3 regions of the Pseudomonas multiresinivorans genome follow, and region 2 is predicted to be linked to each of the others. Evidence: predicted binding sites of a transcription regulator. Region 2 holds the regulator's gene; each other region holds the start of a gene.

Evidence for each region. The regulator sigma-54, encoded in region 2, starts transcription at its own class of promoters, with help from an activator protein. The targets are predictions, from matches to a motif close to ANTGGCATNNANNTTGCTNT.
Region 1: glnA (glutamate--ammonia ligase) is a predicted target of sigma-54. The motif match lies at 2,982-3,001, and genes of this name have one in related genera.
Region 3: fliD (flagellar filament capping protein FliD) is a predicted target of sigma-54. The motif match lies at 2,007-2,026, and genes of this name have one in related genera.

Annotation. Positions count from the first base shown of each region.
Region 1 covers NZ_CP048833.1:1,112,199-1,117,454, forward strand. The annotation lists gene G4G71_RS05115 (mechanosensitive ion channel family protein) at 1-1,286, shown strand, start outside; gene glnA (glutamate--ammonia ligase) at 1,474-2,883, opposite strand; gene thiI (tRNA uracil 4-sulfurtransferase ThiI) at 3,216-4,670, shown strand; gene typA (translational GTPase TypA) at 4,840-5,256, shown strand, end outside.
Region 2 covers NZ_CP048833.1:5,939,813-5,945,068, forward strand. The annotation lists gene G4G71_RS27120 (KdsC family phosphatase) at 1-75, shown strand, start outside; gene lptC (LPS export ABC transporter periplasmic protein LptC) at 84-656, shown strand; gene lptA (lipopolysaccharide transport periplasmic protein LptA) at 643-1,179, shown strand; gene lptB (LPS export ABC transporter ATP-binding protein) at 1,179-1,904, shown strand; gene G4G71_RS27140 (RNA polymerase factor sigma-54) at 2,159-3,661, shown strand; gene hpf (ribosome hibernation-promoting factor, HPF/YfiA family) at 3,740-4,048, shown strand; gene ptsN (PTS IIA-like nitrogen regulatory protein PtsN) at 4,058-4,525, shown strand; gene rapZ (RNase adapter RapZ) at 4,528-5,256, shown strand, end outside.
Region 3 covers NZ_CP048833.1:328,833-334,088, reverse strand. The annotation lists gene fliI (flagellar protein export ATPase FliI) at 1-309, shown strand, start outside; gene G4G71_RS01565 (flagellar FliJ family protein) at 309-731, shown strand; gene flgM (flagellar biosynthesis anti-sigma factor FlgM) at 923-1,207, shown strand; gene flgN (flagellar export chaperone FlgN) at 1,204-1,644, shown strand; gene fliD (flagellar filament capping protein FliD) at 2,065-3,414, shown strand; gene fliS (flagellar export chaperone FliS) at 3,411-3,809, shown strand; gene G4G71_RS01540 (hypothetical protein) at 3,793-4,110, shown strand; gene G4G71_RS01535 (flagellar hook-length control protein FliK) at 4,114-5,256, shown strand, end outside.

The DNA.
Region 1 (5,256 bases), 1.7 Mb from region 2:
CGCTGTTCGTCCTGCAGTTCCGCCGGCCCATCGCCCACCTGATTCGCAACCAGCCGCTGGAACGCCGGCTCAAGCGCCGCGGCCTGAGCGACCTGGTCGACCTGATCGGCTCGATCTGGTTCCTGCCGGTGCTGGTGCTGGTGGGCATCTCGCTGTTCGCCACCATCGTCACCGCCGGCGACAGCAGCTACGCCTTGCGCCGGGCCCTGGTCTGCGCCGCCGTGGCGGTGGTGGCGATGACCGTCAACGGCCTGATCCGTCGCGCGCACCAGCGCTCCGCCCGGCGCGGTGCGCGTCGCCATGCGCCCTACATCGAGCAATTGCAGAGCTTCGGCTACACCCTGCTGCACATCGCCAGCCTGCTGTTCTTCCTGGAGATAGGCCTGCGCGTCTGGGGCATGTCGCTGATCCGCTTCGCCGAAGGCGAAGGCTCGCAGATCAGCCTCAAGCTGTTCAGCTTCGGCACCACCCTGCTGGTCGCCTGGCTGGTCTGGATTCTTACCGATACCGCCGTTCAGCACAGCCTCGGCATGGGCGGAAAGAACCGCGCCAACCCTCGCGCGCTGACCATGCTGCCGTTGATTCGCAACGTGCTGTTCGTGACCATCGCGGTGATCGCGCTGATCGTCGCCCTGGCCAACATGGGCATGAACGTCACGCCGCTGCTCGCCGGTGCGGGCGTCATCGGCCTGGCCATCGGTTTCGGTGCGCAGTCGCTGGTGGCGGACCTGATTACCGGCTTGTTCATCATCATCGAGGACTCGCTGTCCATCGACGACTACGTCGACGTCGGCGGCCACCTCGGCACCGTGGAGGGCCTGACCATCCGCACCGTGCGCCTGCGCGATCTGGACGGCGTGGTCCACACCATCCCGTTCAGCGAGATCAAGAGCATCAAGAACTACTCGCGGCAGTTCGGCTACGCCATGTTCCGCTGGCCGGTGCCGTCGAGCATGCCTATCGATGACGCGCTGGCGCTGATCAAGGAAGTTTCCGGCGAGCTGCGCAATGACCGCACGATCAATCGCGCCATCTGGTCGCCGCTGGAGATCCAGGGGATCGAGAGCTTCGATGCTGGCCAGGCGATCCTGCGCTTCCGCTTCAAGACTGCGCCGATTCGCCAGTGGGAAGTGCAGCGGGCGTTCAACCTGCGCCTGCGGCAGAAGCTCGACAAGGCAGGTCTGGAGCTGGCCATGCCGCGCCTCAACGTGCAGCTCTCGCGCATGCGCAAATCGCGCCGCGAGGACGACGAGGAGCAGGGCGCGCCGGCGGACGGCGGGATCTGATCCCGGCCTCCCGTTGTAGGAGCGAGCTTGCTCGCGAACGAGTTATCCGGTGACTCCAGTGCTGTGCGATTCGCGAGCAAGCTCGCTCCTACAGGCGCAGACACAGGCGCCAGCGGTTTCTCCAGCCCATAAAAAAGGCCTCCCGAAGGAGGCCTTAATGCTGTCGCTATTTATAGGTATTCGTGGATCAGACGCTGTAGTACAGGTCGTATTCCAGCGGGTGCACGAAGGTGCGCACCTTGATTTCTTCTTCCGACTTCAGCTCGATGTAGGCATCGATGAACTCGTCGGTGAACACGCCGCCCTTGGTCAGGAACGCACGGCCCTTGTCGAGTTCTTCCAGCGCCTCTTTCAGGCTGCCGCAAACCTGCGGGATTTCCTTCGCCTCTTCCGGCGGCAGGTCATACAGGTTCTTGTCGGCGGCATCGCCGGGGTGAATCTTGTTCTGGATGCCGTCCAGGCCAGCCATCAGCAGTGCGGCGAAGCACAGGTAGGGGTTGGCAGCCGGGTCCGGGAAGCGCGCTTCGATGCGGCGGGCTTTCGGGCTGGAAACGTACGGGATACGGATCGAGGCGGAACGGTTACGGGCCGAGTAGGCCAGCATGACCGGAGCTTCGAAGCCCGGAACCAGGCGCTTGTAGGAGTTGGTGGCCGGGTTGGTGAAGCCGTTCAGGGCCTTACCGTGCTTGATGATGCCGCCGATGAAGTACAGGGCGGTATCGGACAGGCCGGCATAGCCTTCGCCAGCGAAGGTGTTCTTGCCATCCTTGGAGATGGACATGTGAACGTGCATGCCCGAGCCGTTGTCGCCGTACAGCGGCTTCGGCATGAAGGTCACGGTCTTGCCGTAGGCGTCGGCGACGTTGTGGATGCAGTACTTCAGGGTCTGAACTTCGTCAGCCTTGGCAACCAGGGTGTTGAACTTCACGCCGATTTCGTTCTGGCCGGCAGTCGCCACTTCGTGGTGGTGAACTTCGATGACCAGGCCCATCTCTTCCATGGCGTTGCACATGGCGGTACGGATTTCGTGGTCGTGGTCGACCGGCGGCACCGGGAAGTAGCCGCCCTTGACGCCCGGACGGTGACCTTTGTTGCCGGTCTCGATGTCGGCGTCGGTGTTCCAGGAAGCCTGCTCGGAGAAGATCTTGAACATCGAGCCGGAGATATCGGACTTGAACTTCACTTCGTCGAAGATGAAGAACTCCGGCTCCGGGCCGACGAATACGGTGTCACCGATACCGGTGGACTTCAGGTATTCCTCGGCGCGCTTGGCGATGTTGCGCGGGTCGCGCTCGTAGCCTTGCATGGTGCTCGGCTCGATGATGTCGCAAACCAGGATCAGGGTCGGCTCTTCGGTGAACGGGTCGAGCACGGCGGTGCTGTCGTCCGGGAGCAGGATCATGTCGGAGGCTTCGATGCCCTTCCAGCCTTCGATGGAGGAGCCATCGAACATCTTGCCGGCTTCGAAGAACTCGTCGTCCAGCGCGTCGCGGGCGGGCATGGTGACGTGCTGCTGCTTGCCTTTGGTATCGGTGAAGCGCAGGTCAACCCACTTCACGTCATGATCTTTGATCAGTTGTTGCGACTTGTACGACATGCTGTCCTCCAGGAGGGATTAGAGCTGGGAGCTTTTTTGTGCCCCAGTATCGGGTGATGCCGGCCGGAATACTCCGCCAGGGCAACCTGCCTCACAAGAGAGCAAGTTGCGTGCCAGTGCCCATTATCGGGCAAGGGCCCTGATTTCCGGGGCTTTGGCCAAGCAATCAGGTAAATGCACGATATTTGTGCACTGTTTCGGTGCTTCACCATGGTGCGTGCGTCCATTTTGGTGCGCAAAAAAGAAAGTCTCCGATTTCTGCTCAAGTCTTGAGCAATTTCGGATATAATTCCGCCCCTTTTTTTCAGTCCCATGGCAATCGCCCGATTCGCATGAAACTCATCGTCAAGGTCTTCCAGGAAATCACCATCAAGAGCCGGCCGGTGCGCAAGCGCTTCATCCGCCAGCTGGCGAAGAACATTCGCACGGTGCTCCGCGACCTCGACCCCGAGCTGCTGGTCGAAGGCGAGTGGGACAACCTCGAGGTCGAGACCCGGGTCACCGACCCCAAGGTCCTGCGCGAGATGATCGAGCGCCTGACCTGCACGCCGGGCATCGGCCACTTCCTGGAAGTGCACGAATACCCGCTGGGCGATTTCGACGACATCCTCGAGAAGTGCAAGACCCATTTCGGCGACAAGCTGCCGGGCAAGGTCTTCTCCATGCGCTGCAAGCGCGCTGGCAAGCATCCGTTCACCTCCATCGATGTGGAGCGTTACGTCGGCGGCGGCCTGCGCCAGCATTGCGGTGCGGCGGGCGTCTCGCTGAAGAACCCGGAAGTGGAAGTGCGCGTGGAAATCCGCCATGACCGCCTCTACGTGATCCACGCCCAGCACGATGGCCTCGGCGGTTACCCGCTGGGCGCGCTGGAGCAGGTGCTGGTGCTGATGTCCGGTGGCTTCGACTCCACCGTGGCGGCCTACCAGATGATGCGCCGCGGCATGATCAGCCACTTCGTGTTCTTCAACCTCGGCGGCCGTGCCCACGAACTGGGCGTGATGGAAGTCGCGCACTACCTGTGGAAGAAGTACGGCAGCTCCCAGCGTGTGCTGTTCGTCAGCGTGCCCTTCGAGGAAGTGGTCGGTGAGATTCTCACCAAGGTCGACGACAGCTACATGGGAGTGACCTTGAAGCGCATGATGCTGCGCGCCGCGAGCCGTGTGGCCGAGCGCCTGGAGATCGACGCGCTGGTGACCGGCGAGGCGATTTCCCAGGTGTCCAGCCAGACCCTGCCGAACCTCTCGGTGATCGACCGGGTGACCGACACCCTGGTCCTGCGTCCGCTGATCGTCAGCCACAAGCAGGACATCATCGACACCGCGACGAAGATCGGCACCGCCGAGTTCGCCAAGCACATGCCCGAGTACTGCGGCGTGATCTCGGTGAACCCGACCACCCAGGCCAAGCCGCACCGCGTCGACTACGAAGAAACCAAGTTCGACATGGCCGTGCTCGACCGTGCCCTGGAACGCTCCACCCAGATGACCGTCGACCGCGTGATCGACGAACTGGGCAAGGACCTGGCGGTGGAAATGGTCGATGAAGTGCTGGCCGGCCAGATCGTCGTGGACATCCGCCACCCGGACGCCCAGGAAGATGAACCGCTGGCCATCGAGGGTATCGAAGTACTGCCGATGCCGTTCTACGCGATCAACAGCAAATTCAAGGAGCTGGACCCCAACCGCCAGTACCTCCTGTATTGCGACAAGGGCGTGATGAGTCGTCTGCACGCCCACCACCTGGTCAACGAAGGGCACACCAATGTGCGTGTTTACCGTCCGCAATAAAGGCGCGGACCAACGCCGCCAGCCCGGACTGTTCGGCGGCAGCATCCGCCACCGACCTCCCGACACATTGGGTGCGTAAGCTCACGCCCTGACCTTTGCACCGCCGCGCCACGGCCCGGCCCCCGCTGCCGAAATCGGCAGCCGAAGATTCACTATCGAGACTGACACTGTGATCGAAAAACTGCGCAACATCGCCATCATCGCCCACGTCGACCATGGCAAGACCACCCTCGTAGACAAGCTCCTGCGCCTGTCCGGCACCCTCGACCGCAAAGAAGCGGAAAACGAGCGCGTGATGGACTCCAACGACCAGGAAAAAGAGCGTGGCATCACCATTCTGGCGAAGAACACCGCGCTGAAATGGAACGACTACAGCATCAACATCGTCGACACCCCCGGCCACGCCGACTTCGGTGGCGAGGTTGAGCGCGTGATGTCGATGGTCGACTCCGTACTGCTGGTGGTCGACGCCCAGGACGGCCCCATGCCGCAGACCCGCTTCGTGACCCAGAAGGCCTTCAAGGCCGGCCTGCGTCCGATCGTCGTGGTGAACAAGATCGACCGTCCGGGCGCGCGTCCTGACTGG
Region 2 (5,256 bases):
GCCGCCCGCGAGTTCTGCGAACTGATCCTGCGCGCCCAGGGCAACCTCGAAGCTGCCCAGAACGCGTACCTCTAGAGCCGAACATGCCCAAGACATTCCAACAGAAGCTGTTGTTCGCCCTGATCGCCATCCTGCTGATCGCCCTCGGCTATTACTGGAACGTGCGCCTGGACTTCAACGAGCGGCAGCTCAAGTCGCAGACCAGCGACGCCATCGACTTCTACGTGGTCAACGCCAAGAGCGTTCAGTACCGCATCGACGGCTCCCTCGCCTACGAGATGACCGCCGACAAACTCGAACACCTGAAAGCAACCGACGTGACCCTGGTCACCACGCCTGACCTCTACTTCCACCGGGAGAACGAACCTCAGCCGTGGCATGTCCAGAGCGTTCGCGCCGAAGTGGCCCCCGAAGGCAAGCAGGTCGAGCTGATCGACGACGTGCGTGTTGCGCGCACCGACGCACAGCAACGCACGCTCCTGCTCAACACCTCGCGCATGACGGTGTTCCCAGACAAGGACTATGCGCAGACTGACCAGCCCGTGAAGATCACCGAACCCAACGGTGTCACCACGGCAGTTGGCATGAAAGCGTATCTGAAAGACAGCCGGATGCTCCTGCTGTCCAACGTAAGAGGTCAGCATGAGGCTCGTTAACACCCTCCCCCTTCTTTTCAGCCTCGCCGCCGCTATCGGCAGCACTGCCGCCTGGGCTCTTCCCACCGACCGGGAACAGCCGATCCGGGTCCAGGCCGACAGCGCCGAACTGGATGACAAGCAGGGCGTAGCCGTGTATCGCGGCGACGTGGTGGTAACCCAGGGCAGCATGAAGCTGACTGGCAACACCGTCACGCTCAAGCAGAACAAGAATGGTGACATCGAAGTCGTCACCTCGGTCGGCAAGCCCGCCTACTTCGAACAGAAGCCGGCGCCGGACAAGCAGATCACCCAGGCTTACGGCCTGACGATCCAGTACTTCGTCACCCAGAACCGCGTCGTGCTGATCGACCAGGCCAAGGTGATCCAGGAAGGCAACACCTTCGAAGGCGAGAAGATCGTCTACGACACCCAGCGCCAGATCGTCAACGCAGGCCGCGCCACCGGCTCCCAGGTGACCACGCCGCGCCCGCGTATCGACATGGTCATCCAGCCCAAGAAAAAGCAGGATCAAGCGCAGTAATGGCTACGCTAACCGCCCAGCACCTCGCCAAGAGCTACAAGAGCCGGCAAGTCGTCCGCGACGTCAGCATGAGCATCGAGAGCGGGCAGATCGTCGGCCTGCTCGGCCCCAACGGAGCGGGCAAGACCACCTGCTTCTACATGATCGTCGGCCTGGTTCGCGCCGATCAGGGTGTCGTGCGCATCGACGAGCAGGACGTCACCCACCTGCCCATGCACGGCCGCGCGCGCGCCGGCATCGGCTACCTGCCGCAGGAAGCCTCGATCTTCCGCAAGCTGTCGGTGGCGGACAACATCGGTGCGATCCTCGAAACCCGCAGCGACCTCGATCGTGCCGGCCGCCAGGAAGCCCTGGAGGGCCTGCTCGAGGAGTTCCACATCCACCACATCCGCGACAACCTCGGCATGAGCCTCTCCGGCGGTGAGCGTCGCCGCGTGGAAATCGCCCGCGCCCTGGCCAGCTCGCCGAAGTTCATCCTGCTGGATGAACCCTTCGCCGGCGTCGACCCGATCTCCGTGGGCGACATCAAGCAGATCATCCATCACCTCAAGGCCAAGGGCATCGGTGTGCTGATCACCGACCACAACGTCCGCGAGACCCTGGATATCTGCGAGACGGCGTACATCGTCAACGACGGTCAGTTGATCGCCGAAGGCAGCGCCGAGAGCATCCTCGCCAACGACCTGGTGAAGGAAGTCTACCTGGGCCACGAGTTCCGCCTCTAAGGCCCTGCGCCGCGCCCTGCCTGGGCGCGGCCACCCCGCCTCTCCCTCCTCGCGCGGCCGGTTCGTCGGCCGCTCCGCGACGTATTCGGCTGCCCCATCCACCCCGGCGCAACCGGGTTGTAACGAAAGGTCGACAGCCCCTAGGCAAAGCGTCCAAACTCAGGCATATAATTTGCTTCCTCGCGGCGCCCCGGCGTCCGTAGTCGTGGATATGGCGCGCTTTGCGCCAGCGAACAAGGTGCCTAGTTCCAGCCATGAAACCATCGCTAGTCCTCAAGATGGGCCAGCAGCTGACGATGACCCCGCAGCTGCAACAGGCCATCCGACTGCTCCAGCTCTCCACGCTGGACCTCCAACAGGAAATCCAGGAAGCCCTGGAGTCCAACCCGATGCTGGAGCGCCAGGAAGAAGGCGAGGACTACGACAACAGCGATCCCATGGCCGACGGCGCCGAATCGGGCGCCAACGGCACCAGCAACAACTCCCAGGACAACTTCCAGGAAAGCACCACGCCCAACGCCGACAGCCTCGACGAGGACCAGTGGGCCGAGCGCATCCCCAACGAGTTGCCCGTCGACACCGCCTGGGAAGACATCTACCAGACCAGCGCCAGCAGCCTGCCCAGCAACGATGACGACGAGTGGGACTTCACTTCCCGCACCTCCGCTGGCGAAAGCCTGCAGAGCCATCTGCTGTGGCAACTGAACCTGGCGCCGATGTCCGACACCGATCGCCTGGTCGCCCTGAGCATCATCGACGGCATCAACGACGACGGTTATCTCGAAGAATCCCTGGAGGACATCCTCGCCTCCATCGACCCTGAACTGGGCCTGGAGATGGACGAAGTGGAAGTCGTCCTGCGCCGTGTGCAGCAGCTCGAACCCGCCGGCGTCGGCGCGCGCAACCTGCGCGAGTGCCTGCTCCTGCAATTGCGCCAGCTGCCCACCAAGACCTACCTGCTGGCCGAGGCCATCCGCCTGGTCAACGACCACCTGGACCTGCTCGGCAGCCGCGACTACAGCCAGCTGATGCGACGCATGAAGCTCAAGGAAGACGAGCTGCGCGAGACCATCGAGCTGATCCAGTCGCTGCACCCGCGCCCCGGTTCGCAGATCGAATCCGGCGAAGCCGAATACGTGGTTCCGGATGTCATCGTGCGCAAGCACAACGAGCGCTGGCTGGTGGAGCTGAACCAGGAAGCGGTACCGCGCCTGCGCGTGAACTCGCAGTATGCGGGCCTGGTGCGCCGCGCCGACTCCAGCGCCGACAACACCTTCATGCGCAACCAGTTGCAGGAAGCACGCTGGTTCATCAAGAGCCTGCAGAGCCGCAACGAGACCCTGATGAAGGTGGCGACCCAGATTGTCGAGCACCAGCGCGGCTTCCTCGAGTACGGCGAAGAGGCGATGAAACCGCTGGTCCTGCATGACATCGCCGAAGCGGTGGGCATGCACGAATCGACCATCTCACGCGTCACCACGCAGAAGTTCATGCACACGCCGCGTGGCATCTTCGAGCTGAAGTATTTCTTCTCCAGCCACGTCAGCACCTCCGAGGGCGGCGAGTGCTCGTCCACCGCGATCCGCGCGATCATCAAGAAACTGGTCGCGGCGGAAAGTCCGAAAAAGCCATTGAGTGACAGCAAGATCGCTGGTTTACTGGAAGCACAGGGCATTCAAGTGGCACGTCGTACCGTCGCCAAGTACCGGGAGTCCCTAGGAATCTCTCCCTCGAGCGAGCGCAAGCGGCTGGTGTGACGTTGATCCACGCCAAGGTGTTCCGGCGGCAGGCCCCATAACCTGCCACTTACACACGGGCAACAAGGAGAAAGCGGTATGCAAGTCAACATCAGTGGACATCAACTGGATGTGACCGACGCCCTGCGCGACTATGTCGGCGAGAAACTTGGCCGACTGGAGCGCCACTTCGACAAGATCACCAATGTTCAGGTCATCATGGAGGTCGAGAAGCTGAAGCAGAAAATTGAAGCCACCCTCCACATCGCCGGGGGCGAAGTGGTGGCCTGTGCGGAACATGAAGACATGTACGCGGCCATCGACCTGCTCACCGACAAGCTCGACCGCCAACTGATCAAGCACAAGGAAAAATACCTCGAACGCCAGCAAGGTGTTGGCGTCCGTTAACCCCTCCCTATGATCCGACTTGAGCAAATCCTGACCCCCGGCCGTTCCCTCGTGAACGTGCCGGGCGGCAGCAAGAAACGTGTCCTCGAACAAATCGCCAACCTGGTGGCTCGCGAGCTGCCGGGTTTCGATTCCCAAGACATCTTCGACAGCCTGGTGGCCCGGGAACGCCTGGGTTCCACCGGCTTCGGCAATGGCATCGCCATTCCGCACTGCCGCCTCCCCGGCTGCCAGTCACCGATCAGCGCCATCCTGCACCTGGATCACCCGGTAGATTTCGACGCCCTCGACGGCGCGCCGGTCGATCTGGTGTTCGTGCTGCTGGTGCCCGAAGCCGCCACCGAGGAGCACCTGGAACTGCTGCGGCAGATTGCCTCCATGCTCGACCGCTCCGACGTCCGCGACCGCCTGCGTCACGCCGCCAACGGCGAGGACCTGTACCGGATCGTCGTGGACTTCCAGAACAACGGGCACTGATCATGCGCCTGATCATCATCAGTGGGAGGTCCGGCTCGGGCAAGAGCACCGCGCTCAACGTACTCGAGGACAACGGCTTCTACTGCATCGACAACCTGCCGGCCAGCCTCCTCCCGGACCTGGCCCAGCGCGCGCTGCTGCACACCGAGCTGCTGCACCCGCAGGTCGCCGTCTCCATCGACGCGCGCAATCTGCCCAGCCAGCTGCAGCGTTTCCCCGAGCTGCTGCAGGAAGCTCGCGACAAGCACATCCAGTGCGACGTGCTGTACCTCGATGCCGATGATGAAACGCTGCTCAAGCGCTTCTCCGAGACCCGCCGGCGCCATCCGCTGACCACCGACAGCCGCTCGCTGGCCGAAGCCATCGCCGACGAGACACACCTGCTGGCACCGATCGCCGACCTGGCGGATCTCAAGCTCAACACCACCAATCTCAACCTGTACCAGCTGCGCGACGTACTCAAGCTGCGCCTGCTGAACAAGCCCGAACTGGGCACCGCCTTCCTGGTCGAATCCTTCGGCTTCAAGCGCGGCATGCCGGTGGACGCGGACCTGGTGTTCGACGTGCGCTGCCTGCCCAATCCCTACTGGAAACCGGAGCTGCGCGAGCACACCGGGCTGGAAGTAGAAGTTCAGGAATACCTGGCGGCACAACCGGATGTCGAGGAGATGTACCAGGACATCCTCGCCTACCTGAACAAGTGGCTGCCGCGCTTTGCCGCGAGCAACCGG
Region 3 (5,256 bases), 910 kb from region 2:
CGGCGCCTGGCGGATGTCGGGCATTACCCGGCCATCGACATCGGCGCCTCGGTCAGCCGCTGCATGAGCCAGGTGGCGGACCCGGTGCATCTCTCTGCGGCGCGCCAGTTCAAGGAATTCAGCGGCACCTATGAGCGCATCAAGGAGCTGATCCCGCTGGGCGGCTACACGCCGGGCATGGACGTGAAGACTGACCGCGCGGTGCAGCTGGCGCCGATGCTGGAGCGCTACCTGCGCCAGGAAACGGCAGATGGCGCCGAGCTGGGCAACAGCGTCGCCACCCTGCAAAGCATCGTCGGTAGCCGCTGATGAAGGCGCAGATCGACATGCTCGGGCGCCTCGCCGATGTGCGTGGCGGCAAGGTTCGCGAGTTGCTGGGCCGGGTGAATTACCAGCAGACGCTGTGCCAGCGCTACCGCAACAACATCACCGGGCTCGACCGCCTGTGTGGCTTCAGTGTCGCCACCAGCACGCCTTTGCAGCGGCACAACCAGCAGCAGTACAAGGTGACGCTGCACAAGATGCTGCAGTTGCAGCGCCGCGAGCTGGAGGTTGCCGAGCAGGCCCTGGCGCGAATCCAGGGCGAGTTGCTGGCCGCGATGCGCAGCGAGAAGGTGCTGACCCAGGTGATCGAGGCCAAGGTCGGCCAGTGGCAGGCGCAGCTGGCGCAGCAGGAACAGAAAATCCAGGATGGCCTCGCCGCGCAGTCCTGGTGGCGTGCCAGGGCTTGAGTCTGGCCTGCGGACATGGCGGATAACGCGTTCCGCGTTATGCGCCCTACGCCGGAACCTTCGAGCCGTAGGGCGAATAACCGCTTGCGGTTATCCGCCGTCTGTTCGGCGAGCGCGAAACACGGCATTTAAGTTTTCCCGCGAGGCGGTCGCCCTCTGAGGGAAAGCCCCAAAATACTCGGATACCGACCATGGAAATCACCCGGCAACTGACCAGCGTTGCGCTGGCCACCAGCGAGTCCGCCAAGAGCGCACGCACCGAGCGCGCCGCTCCCGTGGCAGAGGCCAGCGCCAGCGCGCCGGTCAGCGATTCGCTGCGCCTGGACGAGATGCAGGAAACCCTGCGCGCCATGCCCGACGTGGACCAGGATCGCGTTGCCGAAATCCGCCGCGCCCTGATGAATGGCGACCTGGCCAACGACACTCGCCTGCTCGCCACCAGCATCCTCTCCTACCATCGCAGCAGCGACGCATGACCCAGCGCGCGCGGCTGCTGCAGGTGATCGAGCAGGACATCCAGCAGGATGGCCGCGATTGCCTGGCGTTGCGCGAGCGCCTGCAGGAGCTCTATCGCCACCTGCTGGCGCGGGACAGCGCGCAGATCGAAGCGCTGAACCCGGACATCCAGGCACTGCTCGAAGCCGTCGCCGGCCGCGCCCAGCGCCGTAGCCGCGTACTGCGCGCCTTCCATCTGCCGATGGATGCCGACGGCATGCGCACGCTGCTGTCCAACTACAAGCCGCCGCGTCGCCAAGAGCTGCAGCAGGAGTGGCAGCAGCTGGGCCAGCTCACGGCCCAGTGCAAGCGCCTCAACGAGCGCAACGGCAAGCTGCTGGCGATGCATCACGACATCCTCAGCCAGCTGATGGGCGATCCGCGCGAGCAGCCGGTGTATTCGCGGCAGCTGTACTGATCTGCAACCGGAATTCACGCGATACATCTGTGCTCGGATCGGCCCTCTCCCCAGCCCTCTCCCTGAAGGGAGAGGGAGCCATCCGTGCCGGCTGCTGCCACGGTTGCAGCCCGCTCCGAACCAGTCCCCTCTCCCTTCAGGGAGAGGGTTAGGGAGAGGGCAGCCCCCGCGCAGGATTCCCTCGAAAAACATCCTGCCGAAATGGCTTAACGAATCCCTCCCTACGGTCGCTCTTTCCCTGCATCAAGGTGCACTTTCGGCAGGCGGAAATGCCGCTTCCCGCTGCGCGCCAAACCACGCCGGGCGGAAGTCAGCCTTCTCCCCGGGAAGCCCGCAAAGCCTTGAATGGCGGGACTTACGGCATTGGCATCGTAATTGCTCCTGACCTTATGCAGAGGGGGCACAAAGAGGTGGATTCAGATGGCGACCATAGATTCCGATTACGTCAAACAGATGGCCCAGCAACTGGCCACGTACGAAGTGCAGAACGGCCTGAGCAAGGCGGATCGCAATAAGTCTTCGTACCAGTCCCAGCTGACTGCGGTGACTTCCCTGGAGTCGGCGCTCAAGAGCTTCTCCACGGCGGTGAAGAACCTGCAGGGCGTGACTGGCAGCAAGACCAGCATGCTGGTCAACAGCGCCACCCTGAGCAAGGACGGCTACCTGACCGCCAAGGTGGACAAGACCGCCGTGCCCGGCAGCTACGACTTCTTCGTCGAGCAGCTCGCCACCAGCCATCAGCTGTCGTTCTCCGGCCTCCAGGCCGGCGACATCGACACCCAGGGTACGTTGACGCTCAGCCAGAACGGCAAGTCCTTCGACATCGACCTGAGCAAGATCGACACCGACGGCGACGGCAGCAACTCGCTGGACGAACTGGCTGCGGCAATCAACAAGGCCACCGACAACACCGGCGTCAAGGCCACCCTGGTGCGCAGCAACGGCCAGGTCTCGCTGGTGCTGGGCGCGGACAAGTCCGGCGCGGCGAACGCCATCGGTCTGTCGCTAAGCGGTACCGACAGCGGCAACAGTGCCTTCGAGAGCGCCATCGGCAATCCGCAGGAGCTGTCCAAGGCACAGGACGCCCGTGTCCGCCTGGGCGGTGAGAGCGGCATGCTGCTGAGCAACGCCAGCAACACCTTCGACAACATCATCGACGGCGTCAGCGTCACCTTCACCCAGGCGCAGAAGTCCGGTGAGGCGGCCATCACCATGACCGTGGCACAGGACCAGAGCGAGACCAAGAAGAAGGTGCAGACCTTCATCGACGCCTTCAATGCCCTGGCCAGCCAGATCGACAGCCTGACCGCCGCCGGCGACCAGAACGGCAATGCTCGTGGGGCCCTGGCTGGCGACTCCAGCGTGCGCGCCATCGACAACGCGCTGAACCAGATGGTCCGCACCACCTTCGGCGGCGCCAACCTGATCAACTTCGGCATCAGCGCCGACCGCAGCGGCAAGCTGACCCTCGACGCCACGCGCTTCGAAAAGGCCATCGCCAGCGATCCGGAAGGCCTGGACAAGCTGTTCATGGGCAAGGGCAACCTGCTCGACAGCCTCGACAAGGGGGTCGCCGTCTACACCAACAGCACCAACGGTGTGATGAAGAACCGCAAGGACGCCCTGAACAACAGCCTGCGCCGCGTCAACGACGACTACGACAATCTGCAGAAGCAGTACGACACCTACTACGCGCGCTACCTCAAGCAATACACCTCGATGATGCAGGTCATGCAGTCGATGAGTCAGACCAGCGGGATGTTCGGATGAGCGCCTACGGCATGAACGAAAGCTACGACAGCTACCGGATGATCGACCTGGAATCCAAGGCCGCCTCGTCTTCGCCCTACGAACTGGTGCTGGTGCTGTTCGACGGCCTGCTCGACGAACTGGCCCGCGCCCGCGGCCACATCGAGCACAAGCGCTACCAGCAGAAAGGCCGCTCGCTGGAGAAGTGCCTGAACATCCTCAACGGCCTCAACGGCGCGCTCGACTACGAGAACGGCGGTGAGACCGTGCAGGGCCTGGCGCGCCTGTATGACTACTGCATCTACCGGCTCTCCGACGTCAGCGTGTCGATGGAGGTCGCCGGGATAGATGAGGTCGTGCGCCTGCTGGGCATCCTGCGCGAAGGCTGGGAGGGCGTGAGTGCCGCACGTGGATGATCGCCGGCGCCTGCTCGAGCTGTACGAGCGGCTCGGTGCGGCGCTGCAGCGCAAGGACTGGAAAGCCATGGGGCAGGTCGACCTGGCGATCCGCGCGCAACTGGTAGCGATGTCATCGCAGACCGGGCTGGCCGCCGACGTGCTGCTGGCCAAGAAGCACCTGAAGCGCCTGCACGAGCAGGCGTCGCAGGCTTGTGCCGAAGAGTGCGAGCGCCTGCGCCGCCTGCTGCTCTCGCACCTGGAATACGCCGAGGGTCGCTCGGCGTACATGCAGGTGGATACGTACCAGGAGGGTCGATAGACCGTGATCCAGTTGCCGACCCAATCACTGCCGACCACGGACCGCGCTGCACGCCCGGTGGCCGACGCGCGTTCGCAGGACTCGCGCCGCGACGGCGCCGACAGTGCCGCTGTGGCGGGATTCCGCGCGCAGCCGCCTGCACAGTCGAATGCCGGCGAGCGAACCATCAGCGTGCAGTCGTTTCTTGCCCAGTTCGATACCGCGCAGGCCGAGGAGCCGGTGCAGCAAGCCAACGCTGCGCTGCCGCCAGAGGCGTTGCCCGTCGATACCCGCGACGACGATACGCAGGGCCGGACAAGCGAAGAAGCATCGCCCTCCGGCGCGGAAAACTGGCTCGCCGGCATGCTCGGCCAGGCCGGGCTGGTGGTGCAGGCGCGGGATAACCCGCCGGCCCGGACCCACACCCAGGTGGCCGGTTTTGCCACCCAGACCGTGGATGGCCAGGCGCAGCCAGCGCCCGCCGCAGTGAAGCCCGAAGACGTGCTGCTGCCGCCCGCCGAGCTGCCCGAAGAGCCGGCCGCACCCACACAGCCGGCACCGCGCGAGGCGACCCAGAGCCAGGCGCAGACGTTGCTGCAACAGCACCTGGCTGCTGCCGTACAGACTCCGGAATCCTCCGTACCGACGTTGCCCGCCGGCGCGCTCGACTCGCGTCTTCCGGCGACCGACAGCAGCACGCCAGCCTCGTCTGCTGCACCGGCGTCGCCGCTGTTCGACAAGCCGCTGCACCTCAAGGGCAGCAACGAGGCCCACTGGGGCGAGCAGATGGTCAGCGCCCTGCGCGACAACGTCGAGCTGCAGCTCGGCCAGCGTGTGCAGAACGCCACGATTCGCCTGGACCCGCCGGAACTGGGCGCCCTGGAGATCCTCGTGCGCCATGAGGCCGGCCAGCTCAACGTGCAGATTTCCGCGTCCAACGGCGATGTCGTGCGCCTGCTGCAGAACACCAGTGAGCGCCTGCGCCAGGAGCTGGTCGGGCAGAACTTCCTGCAGGTCAACGTACAGGTCTCCTCCGATTCGCAGTCCGGCCAGCAGGGCCAGCAGAACCGCCAGCGCTTTGCCGAAGAACAGCTCACGGTCGCCGCCAACCCGCGTGATGCGCAGGCGGGCGAGCGTTCCGCGCCGCGTGGCGACAGCGATGTACTG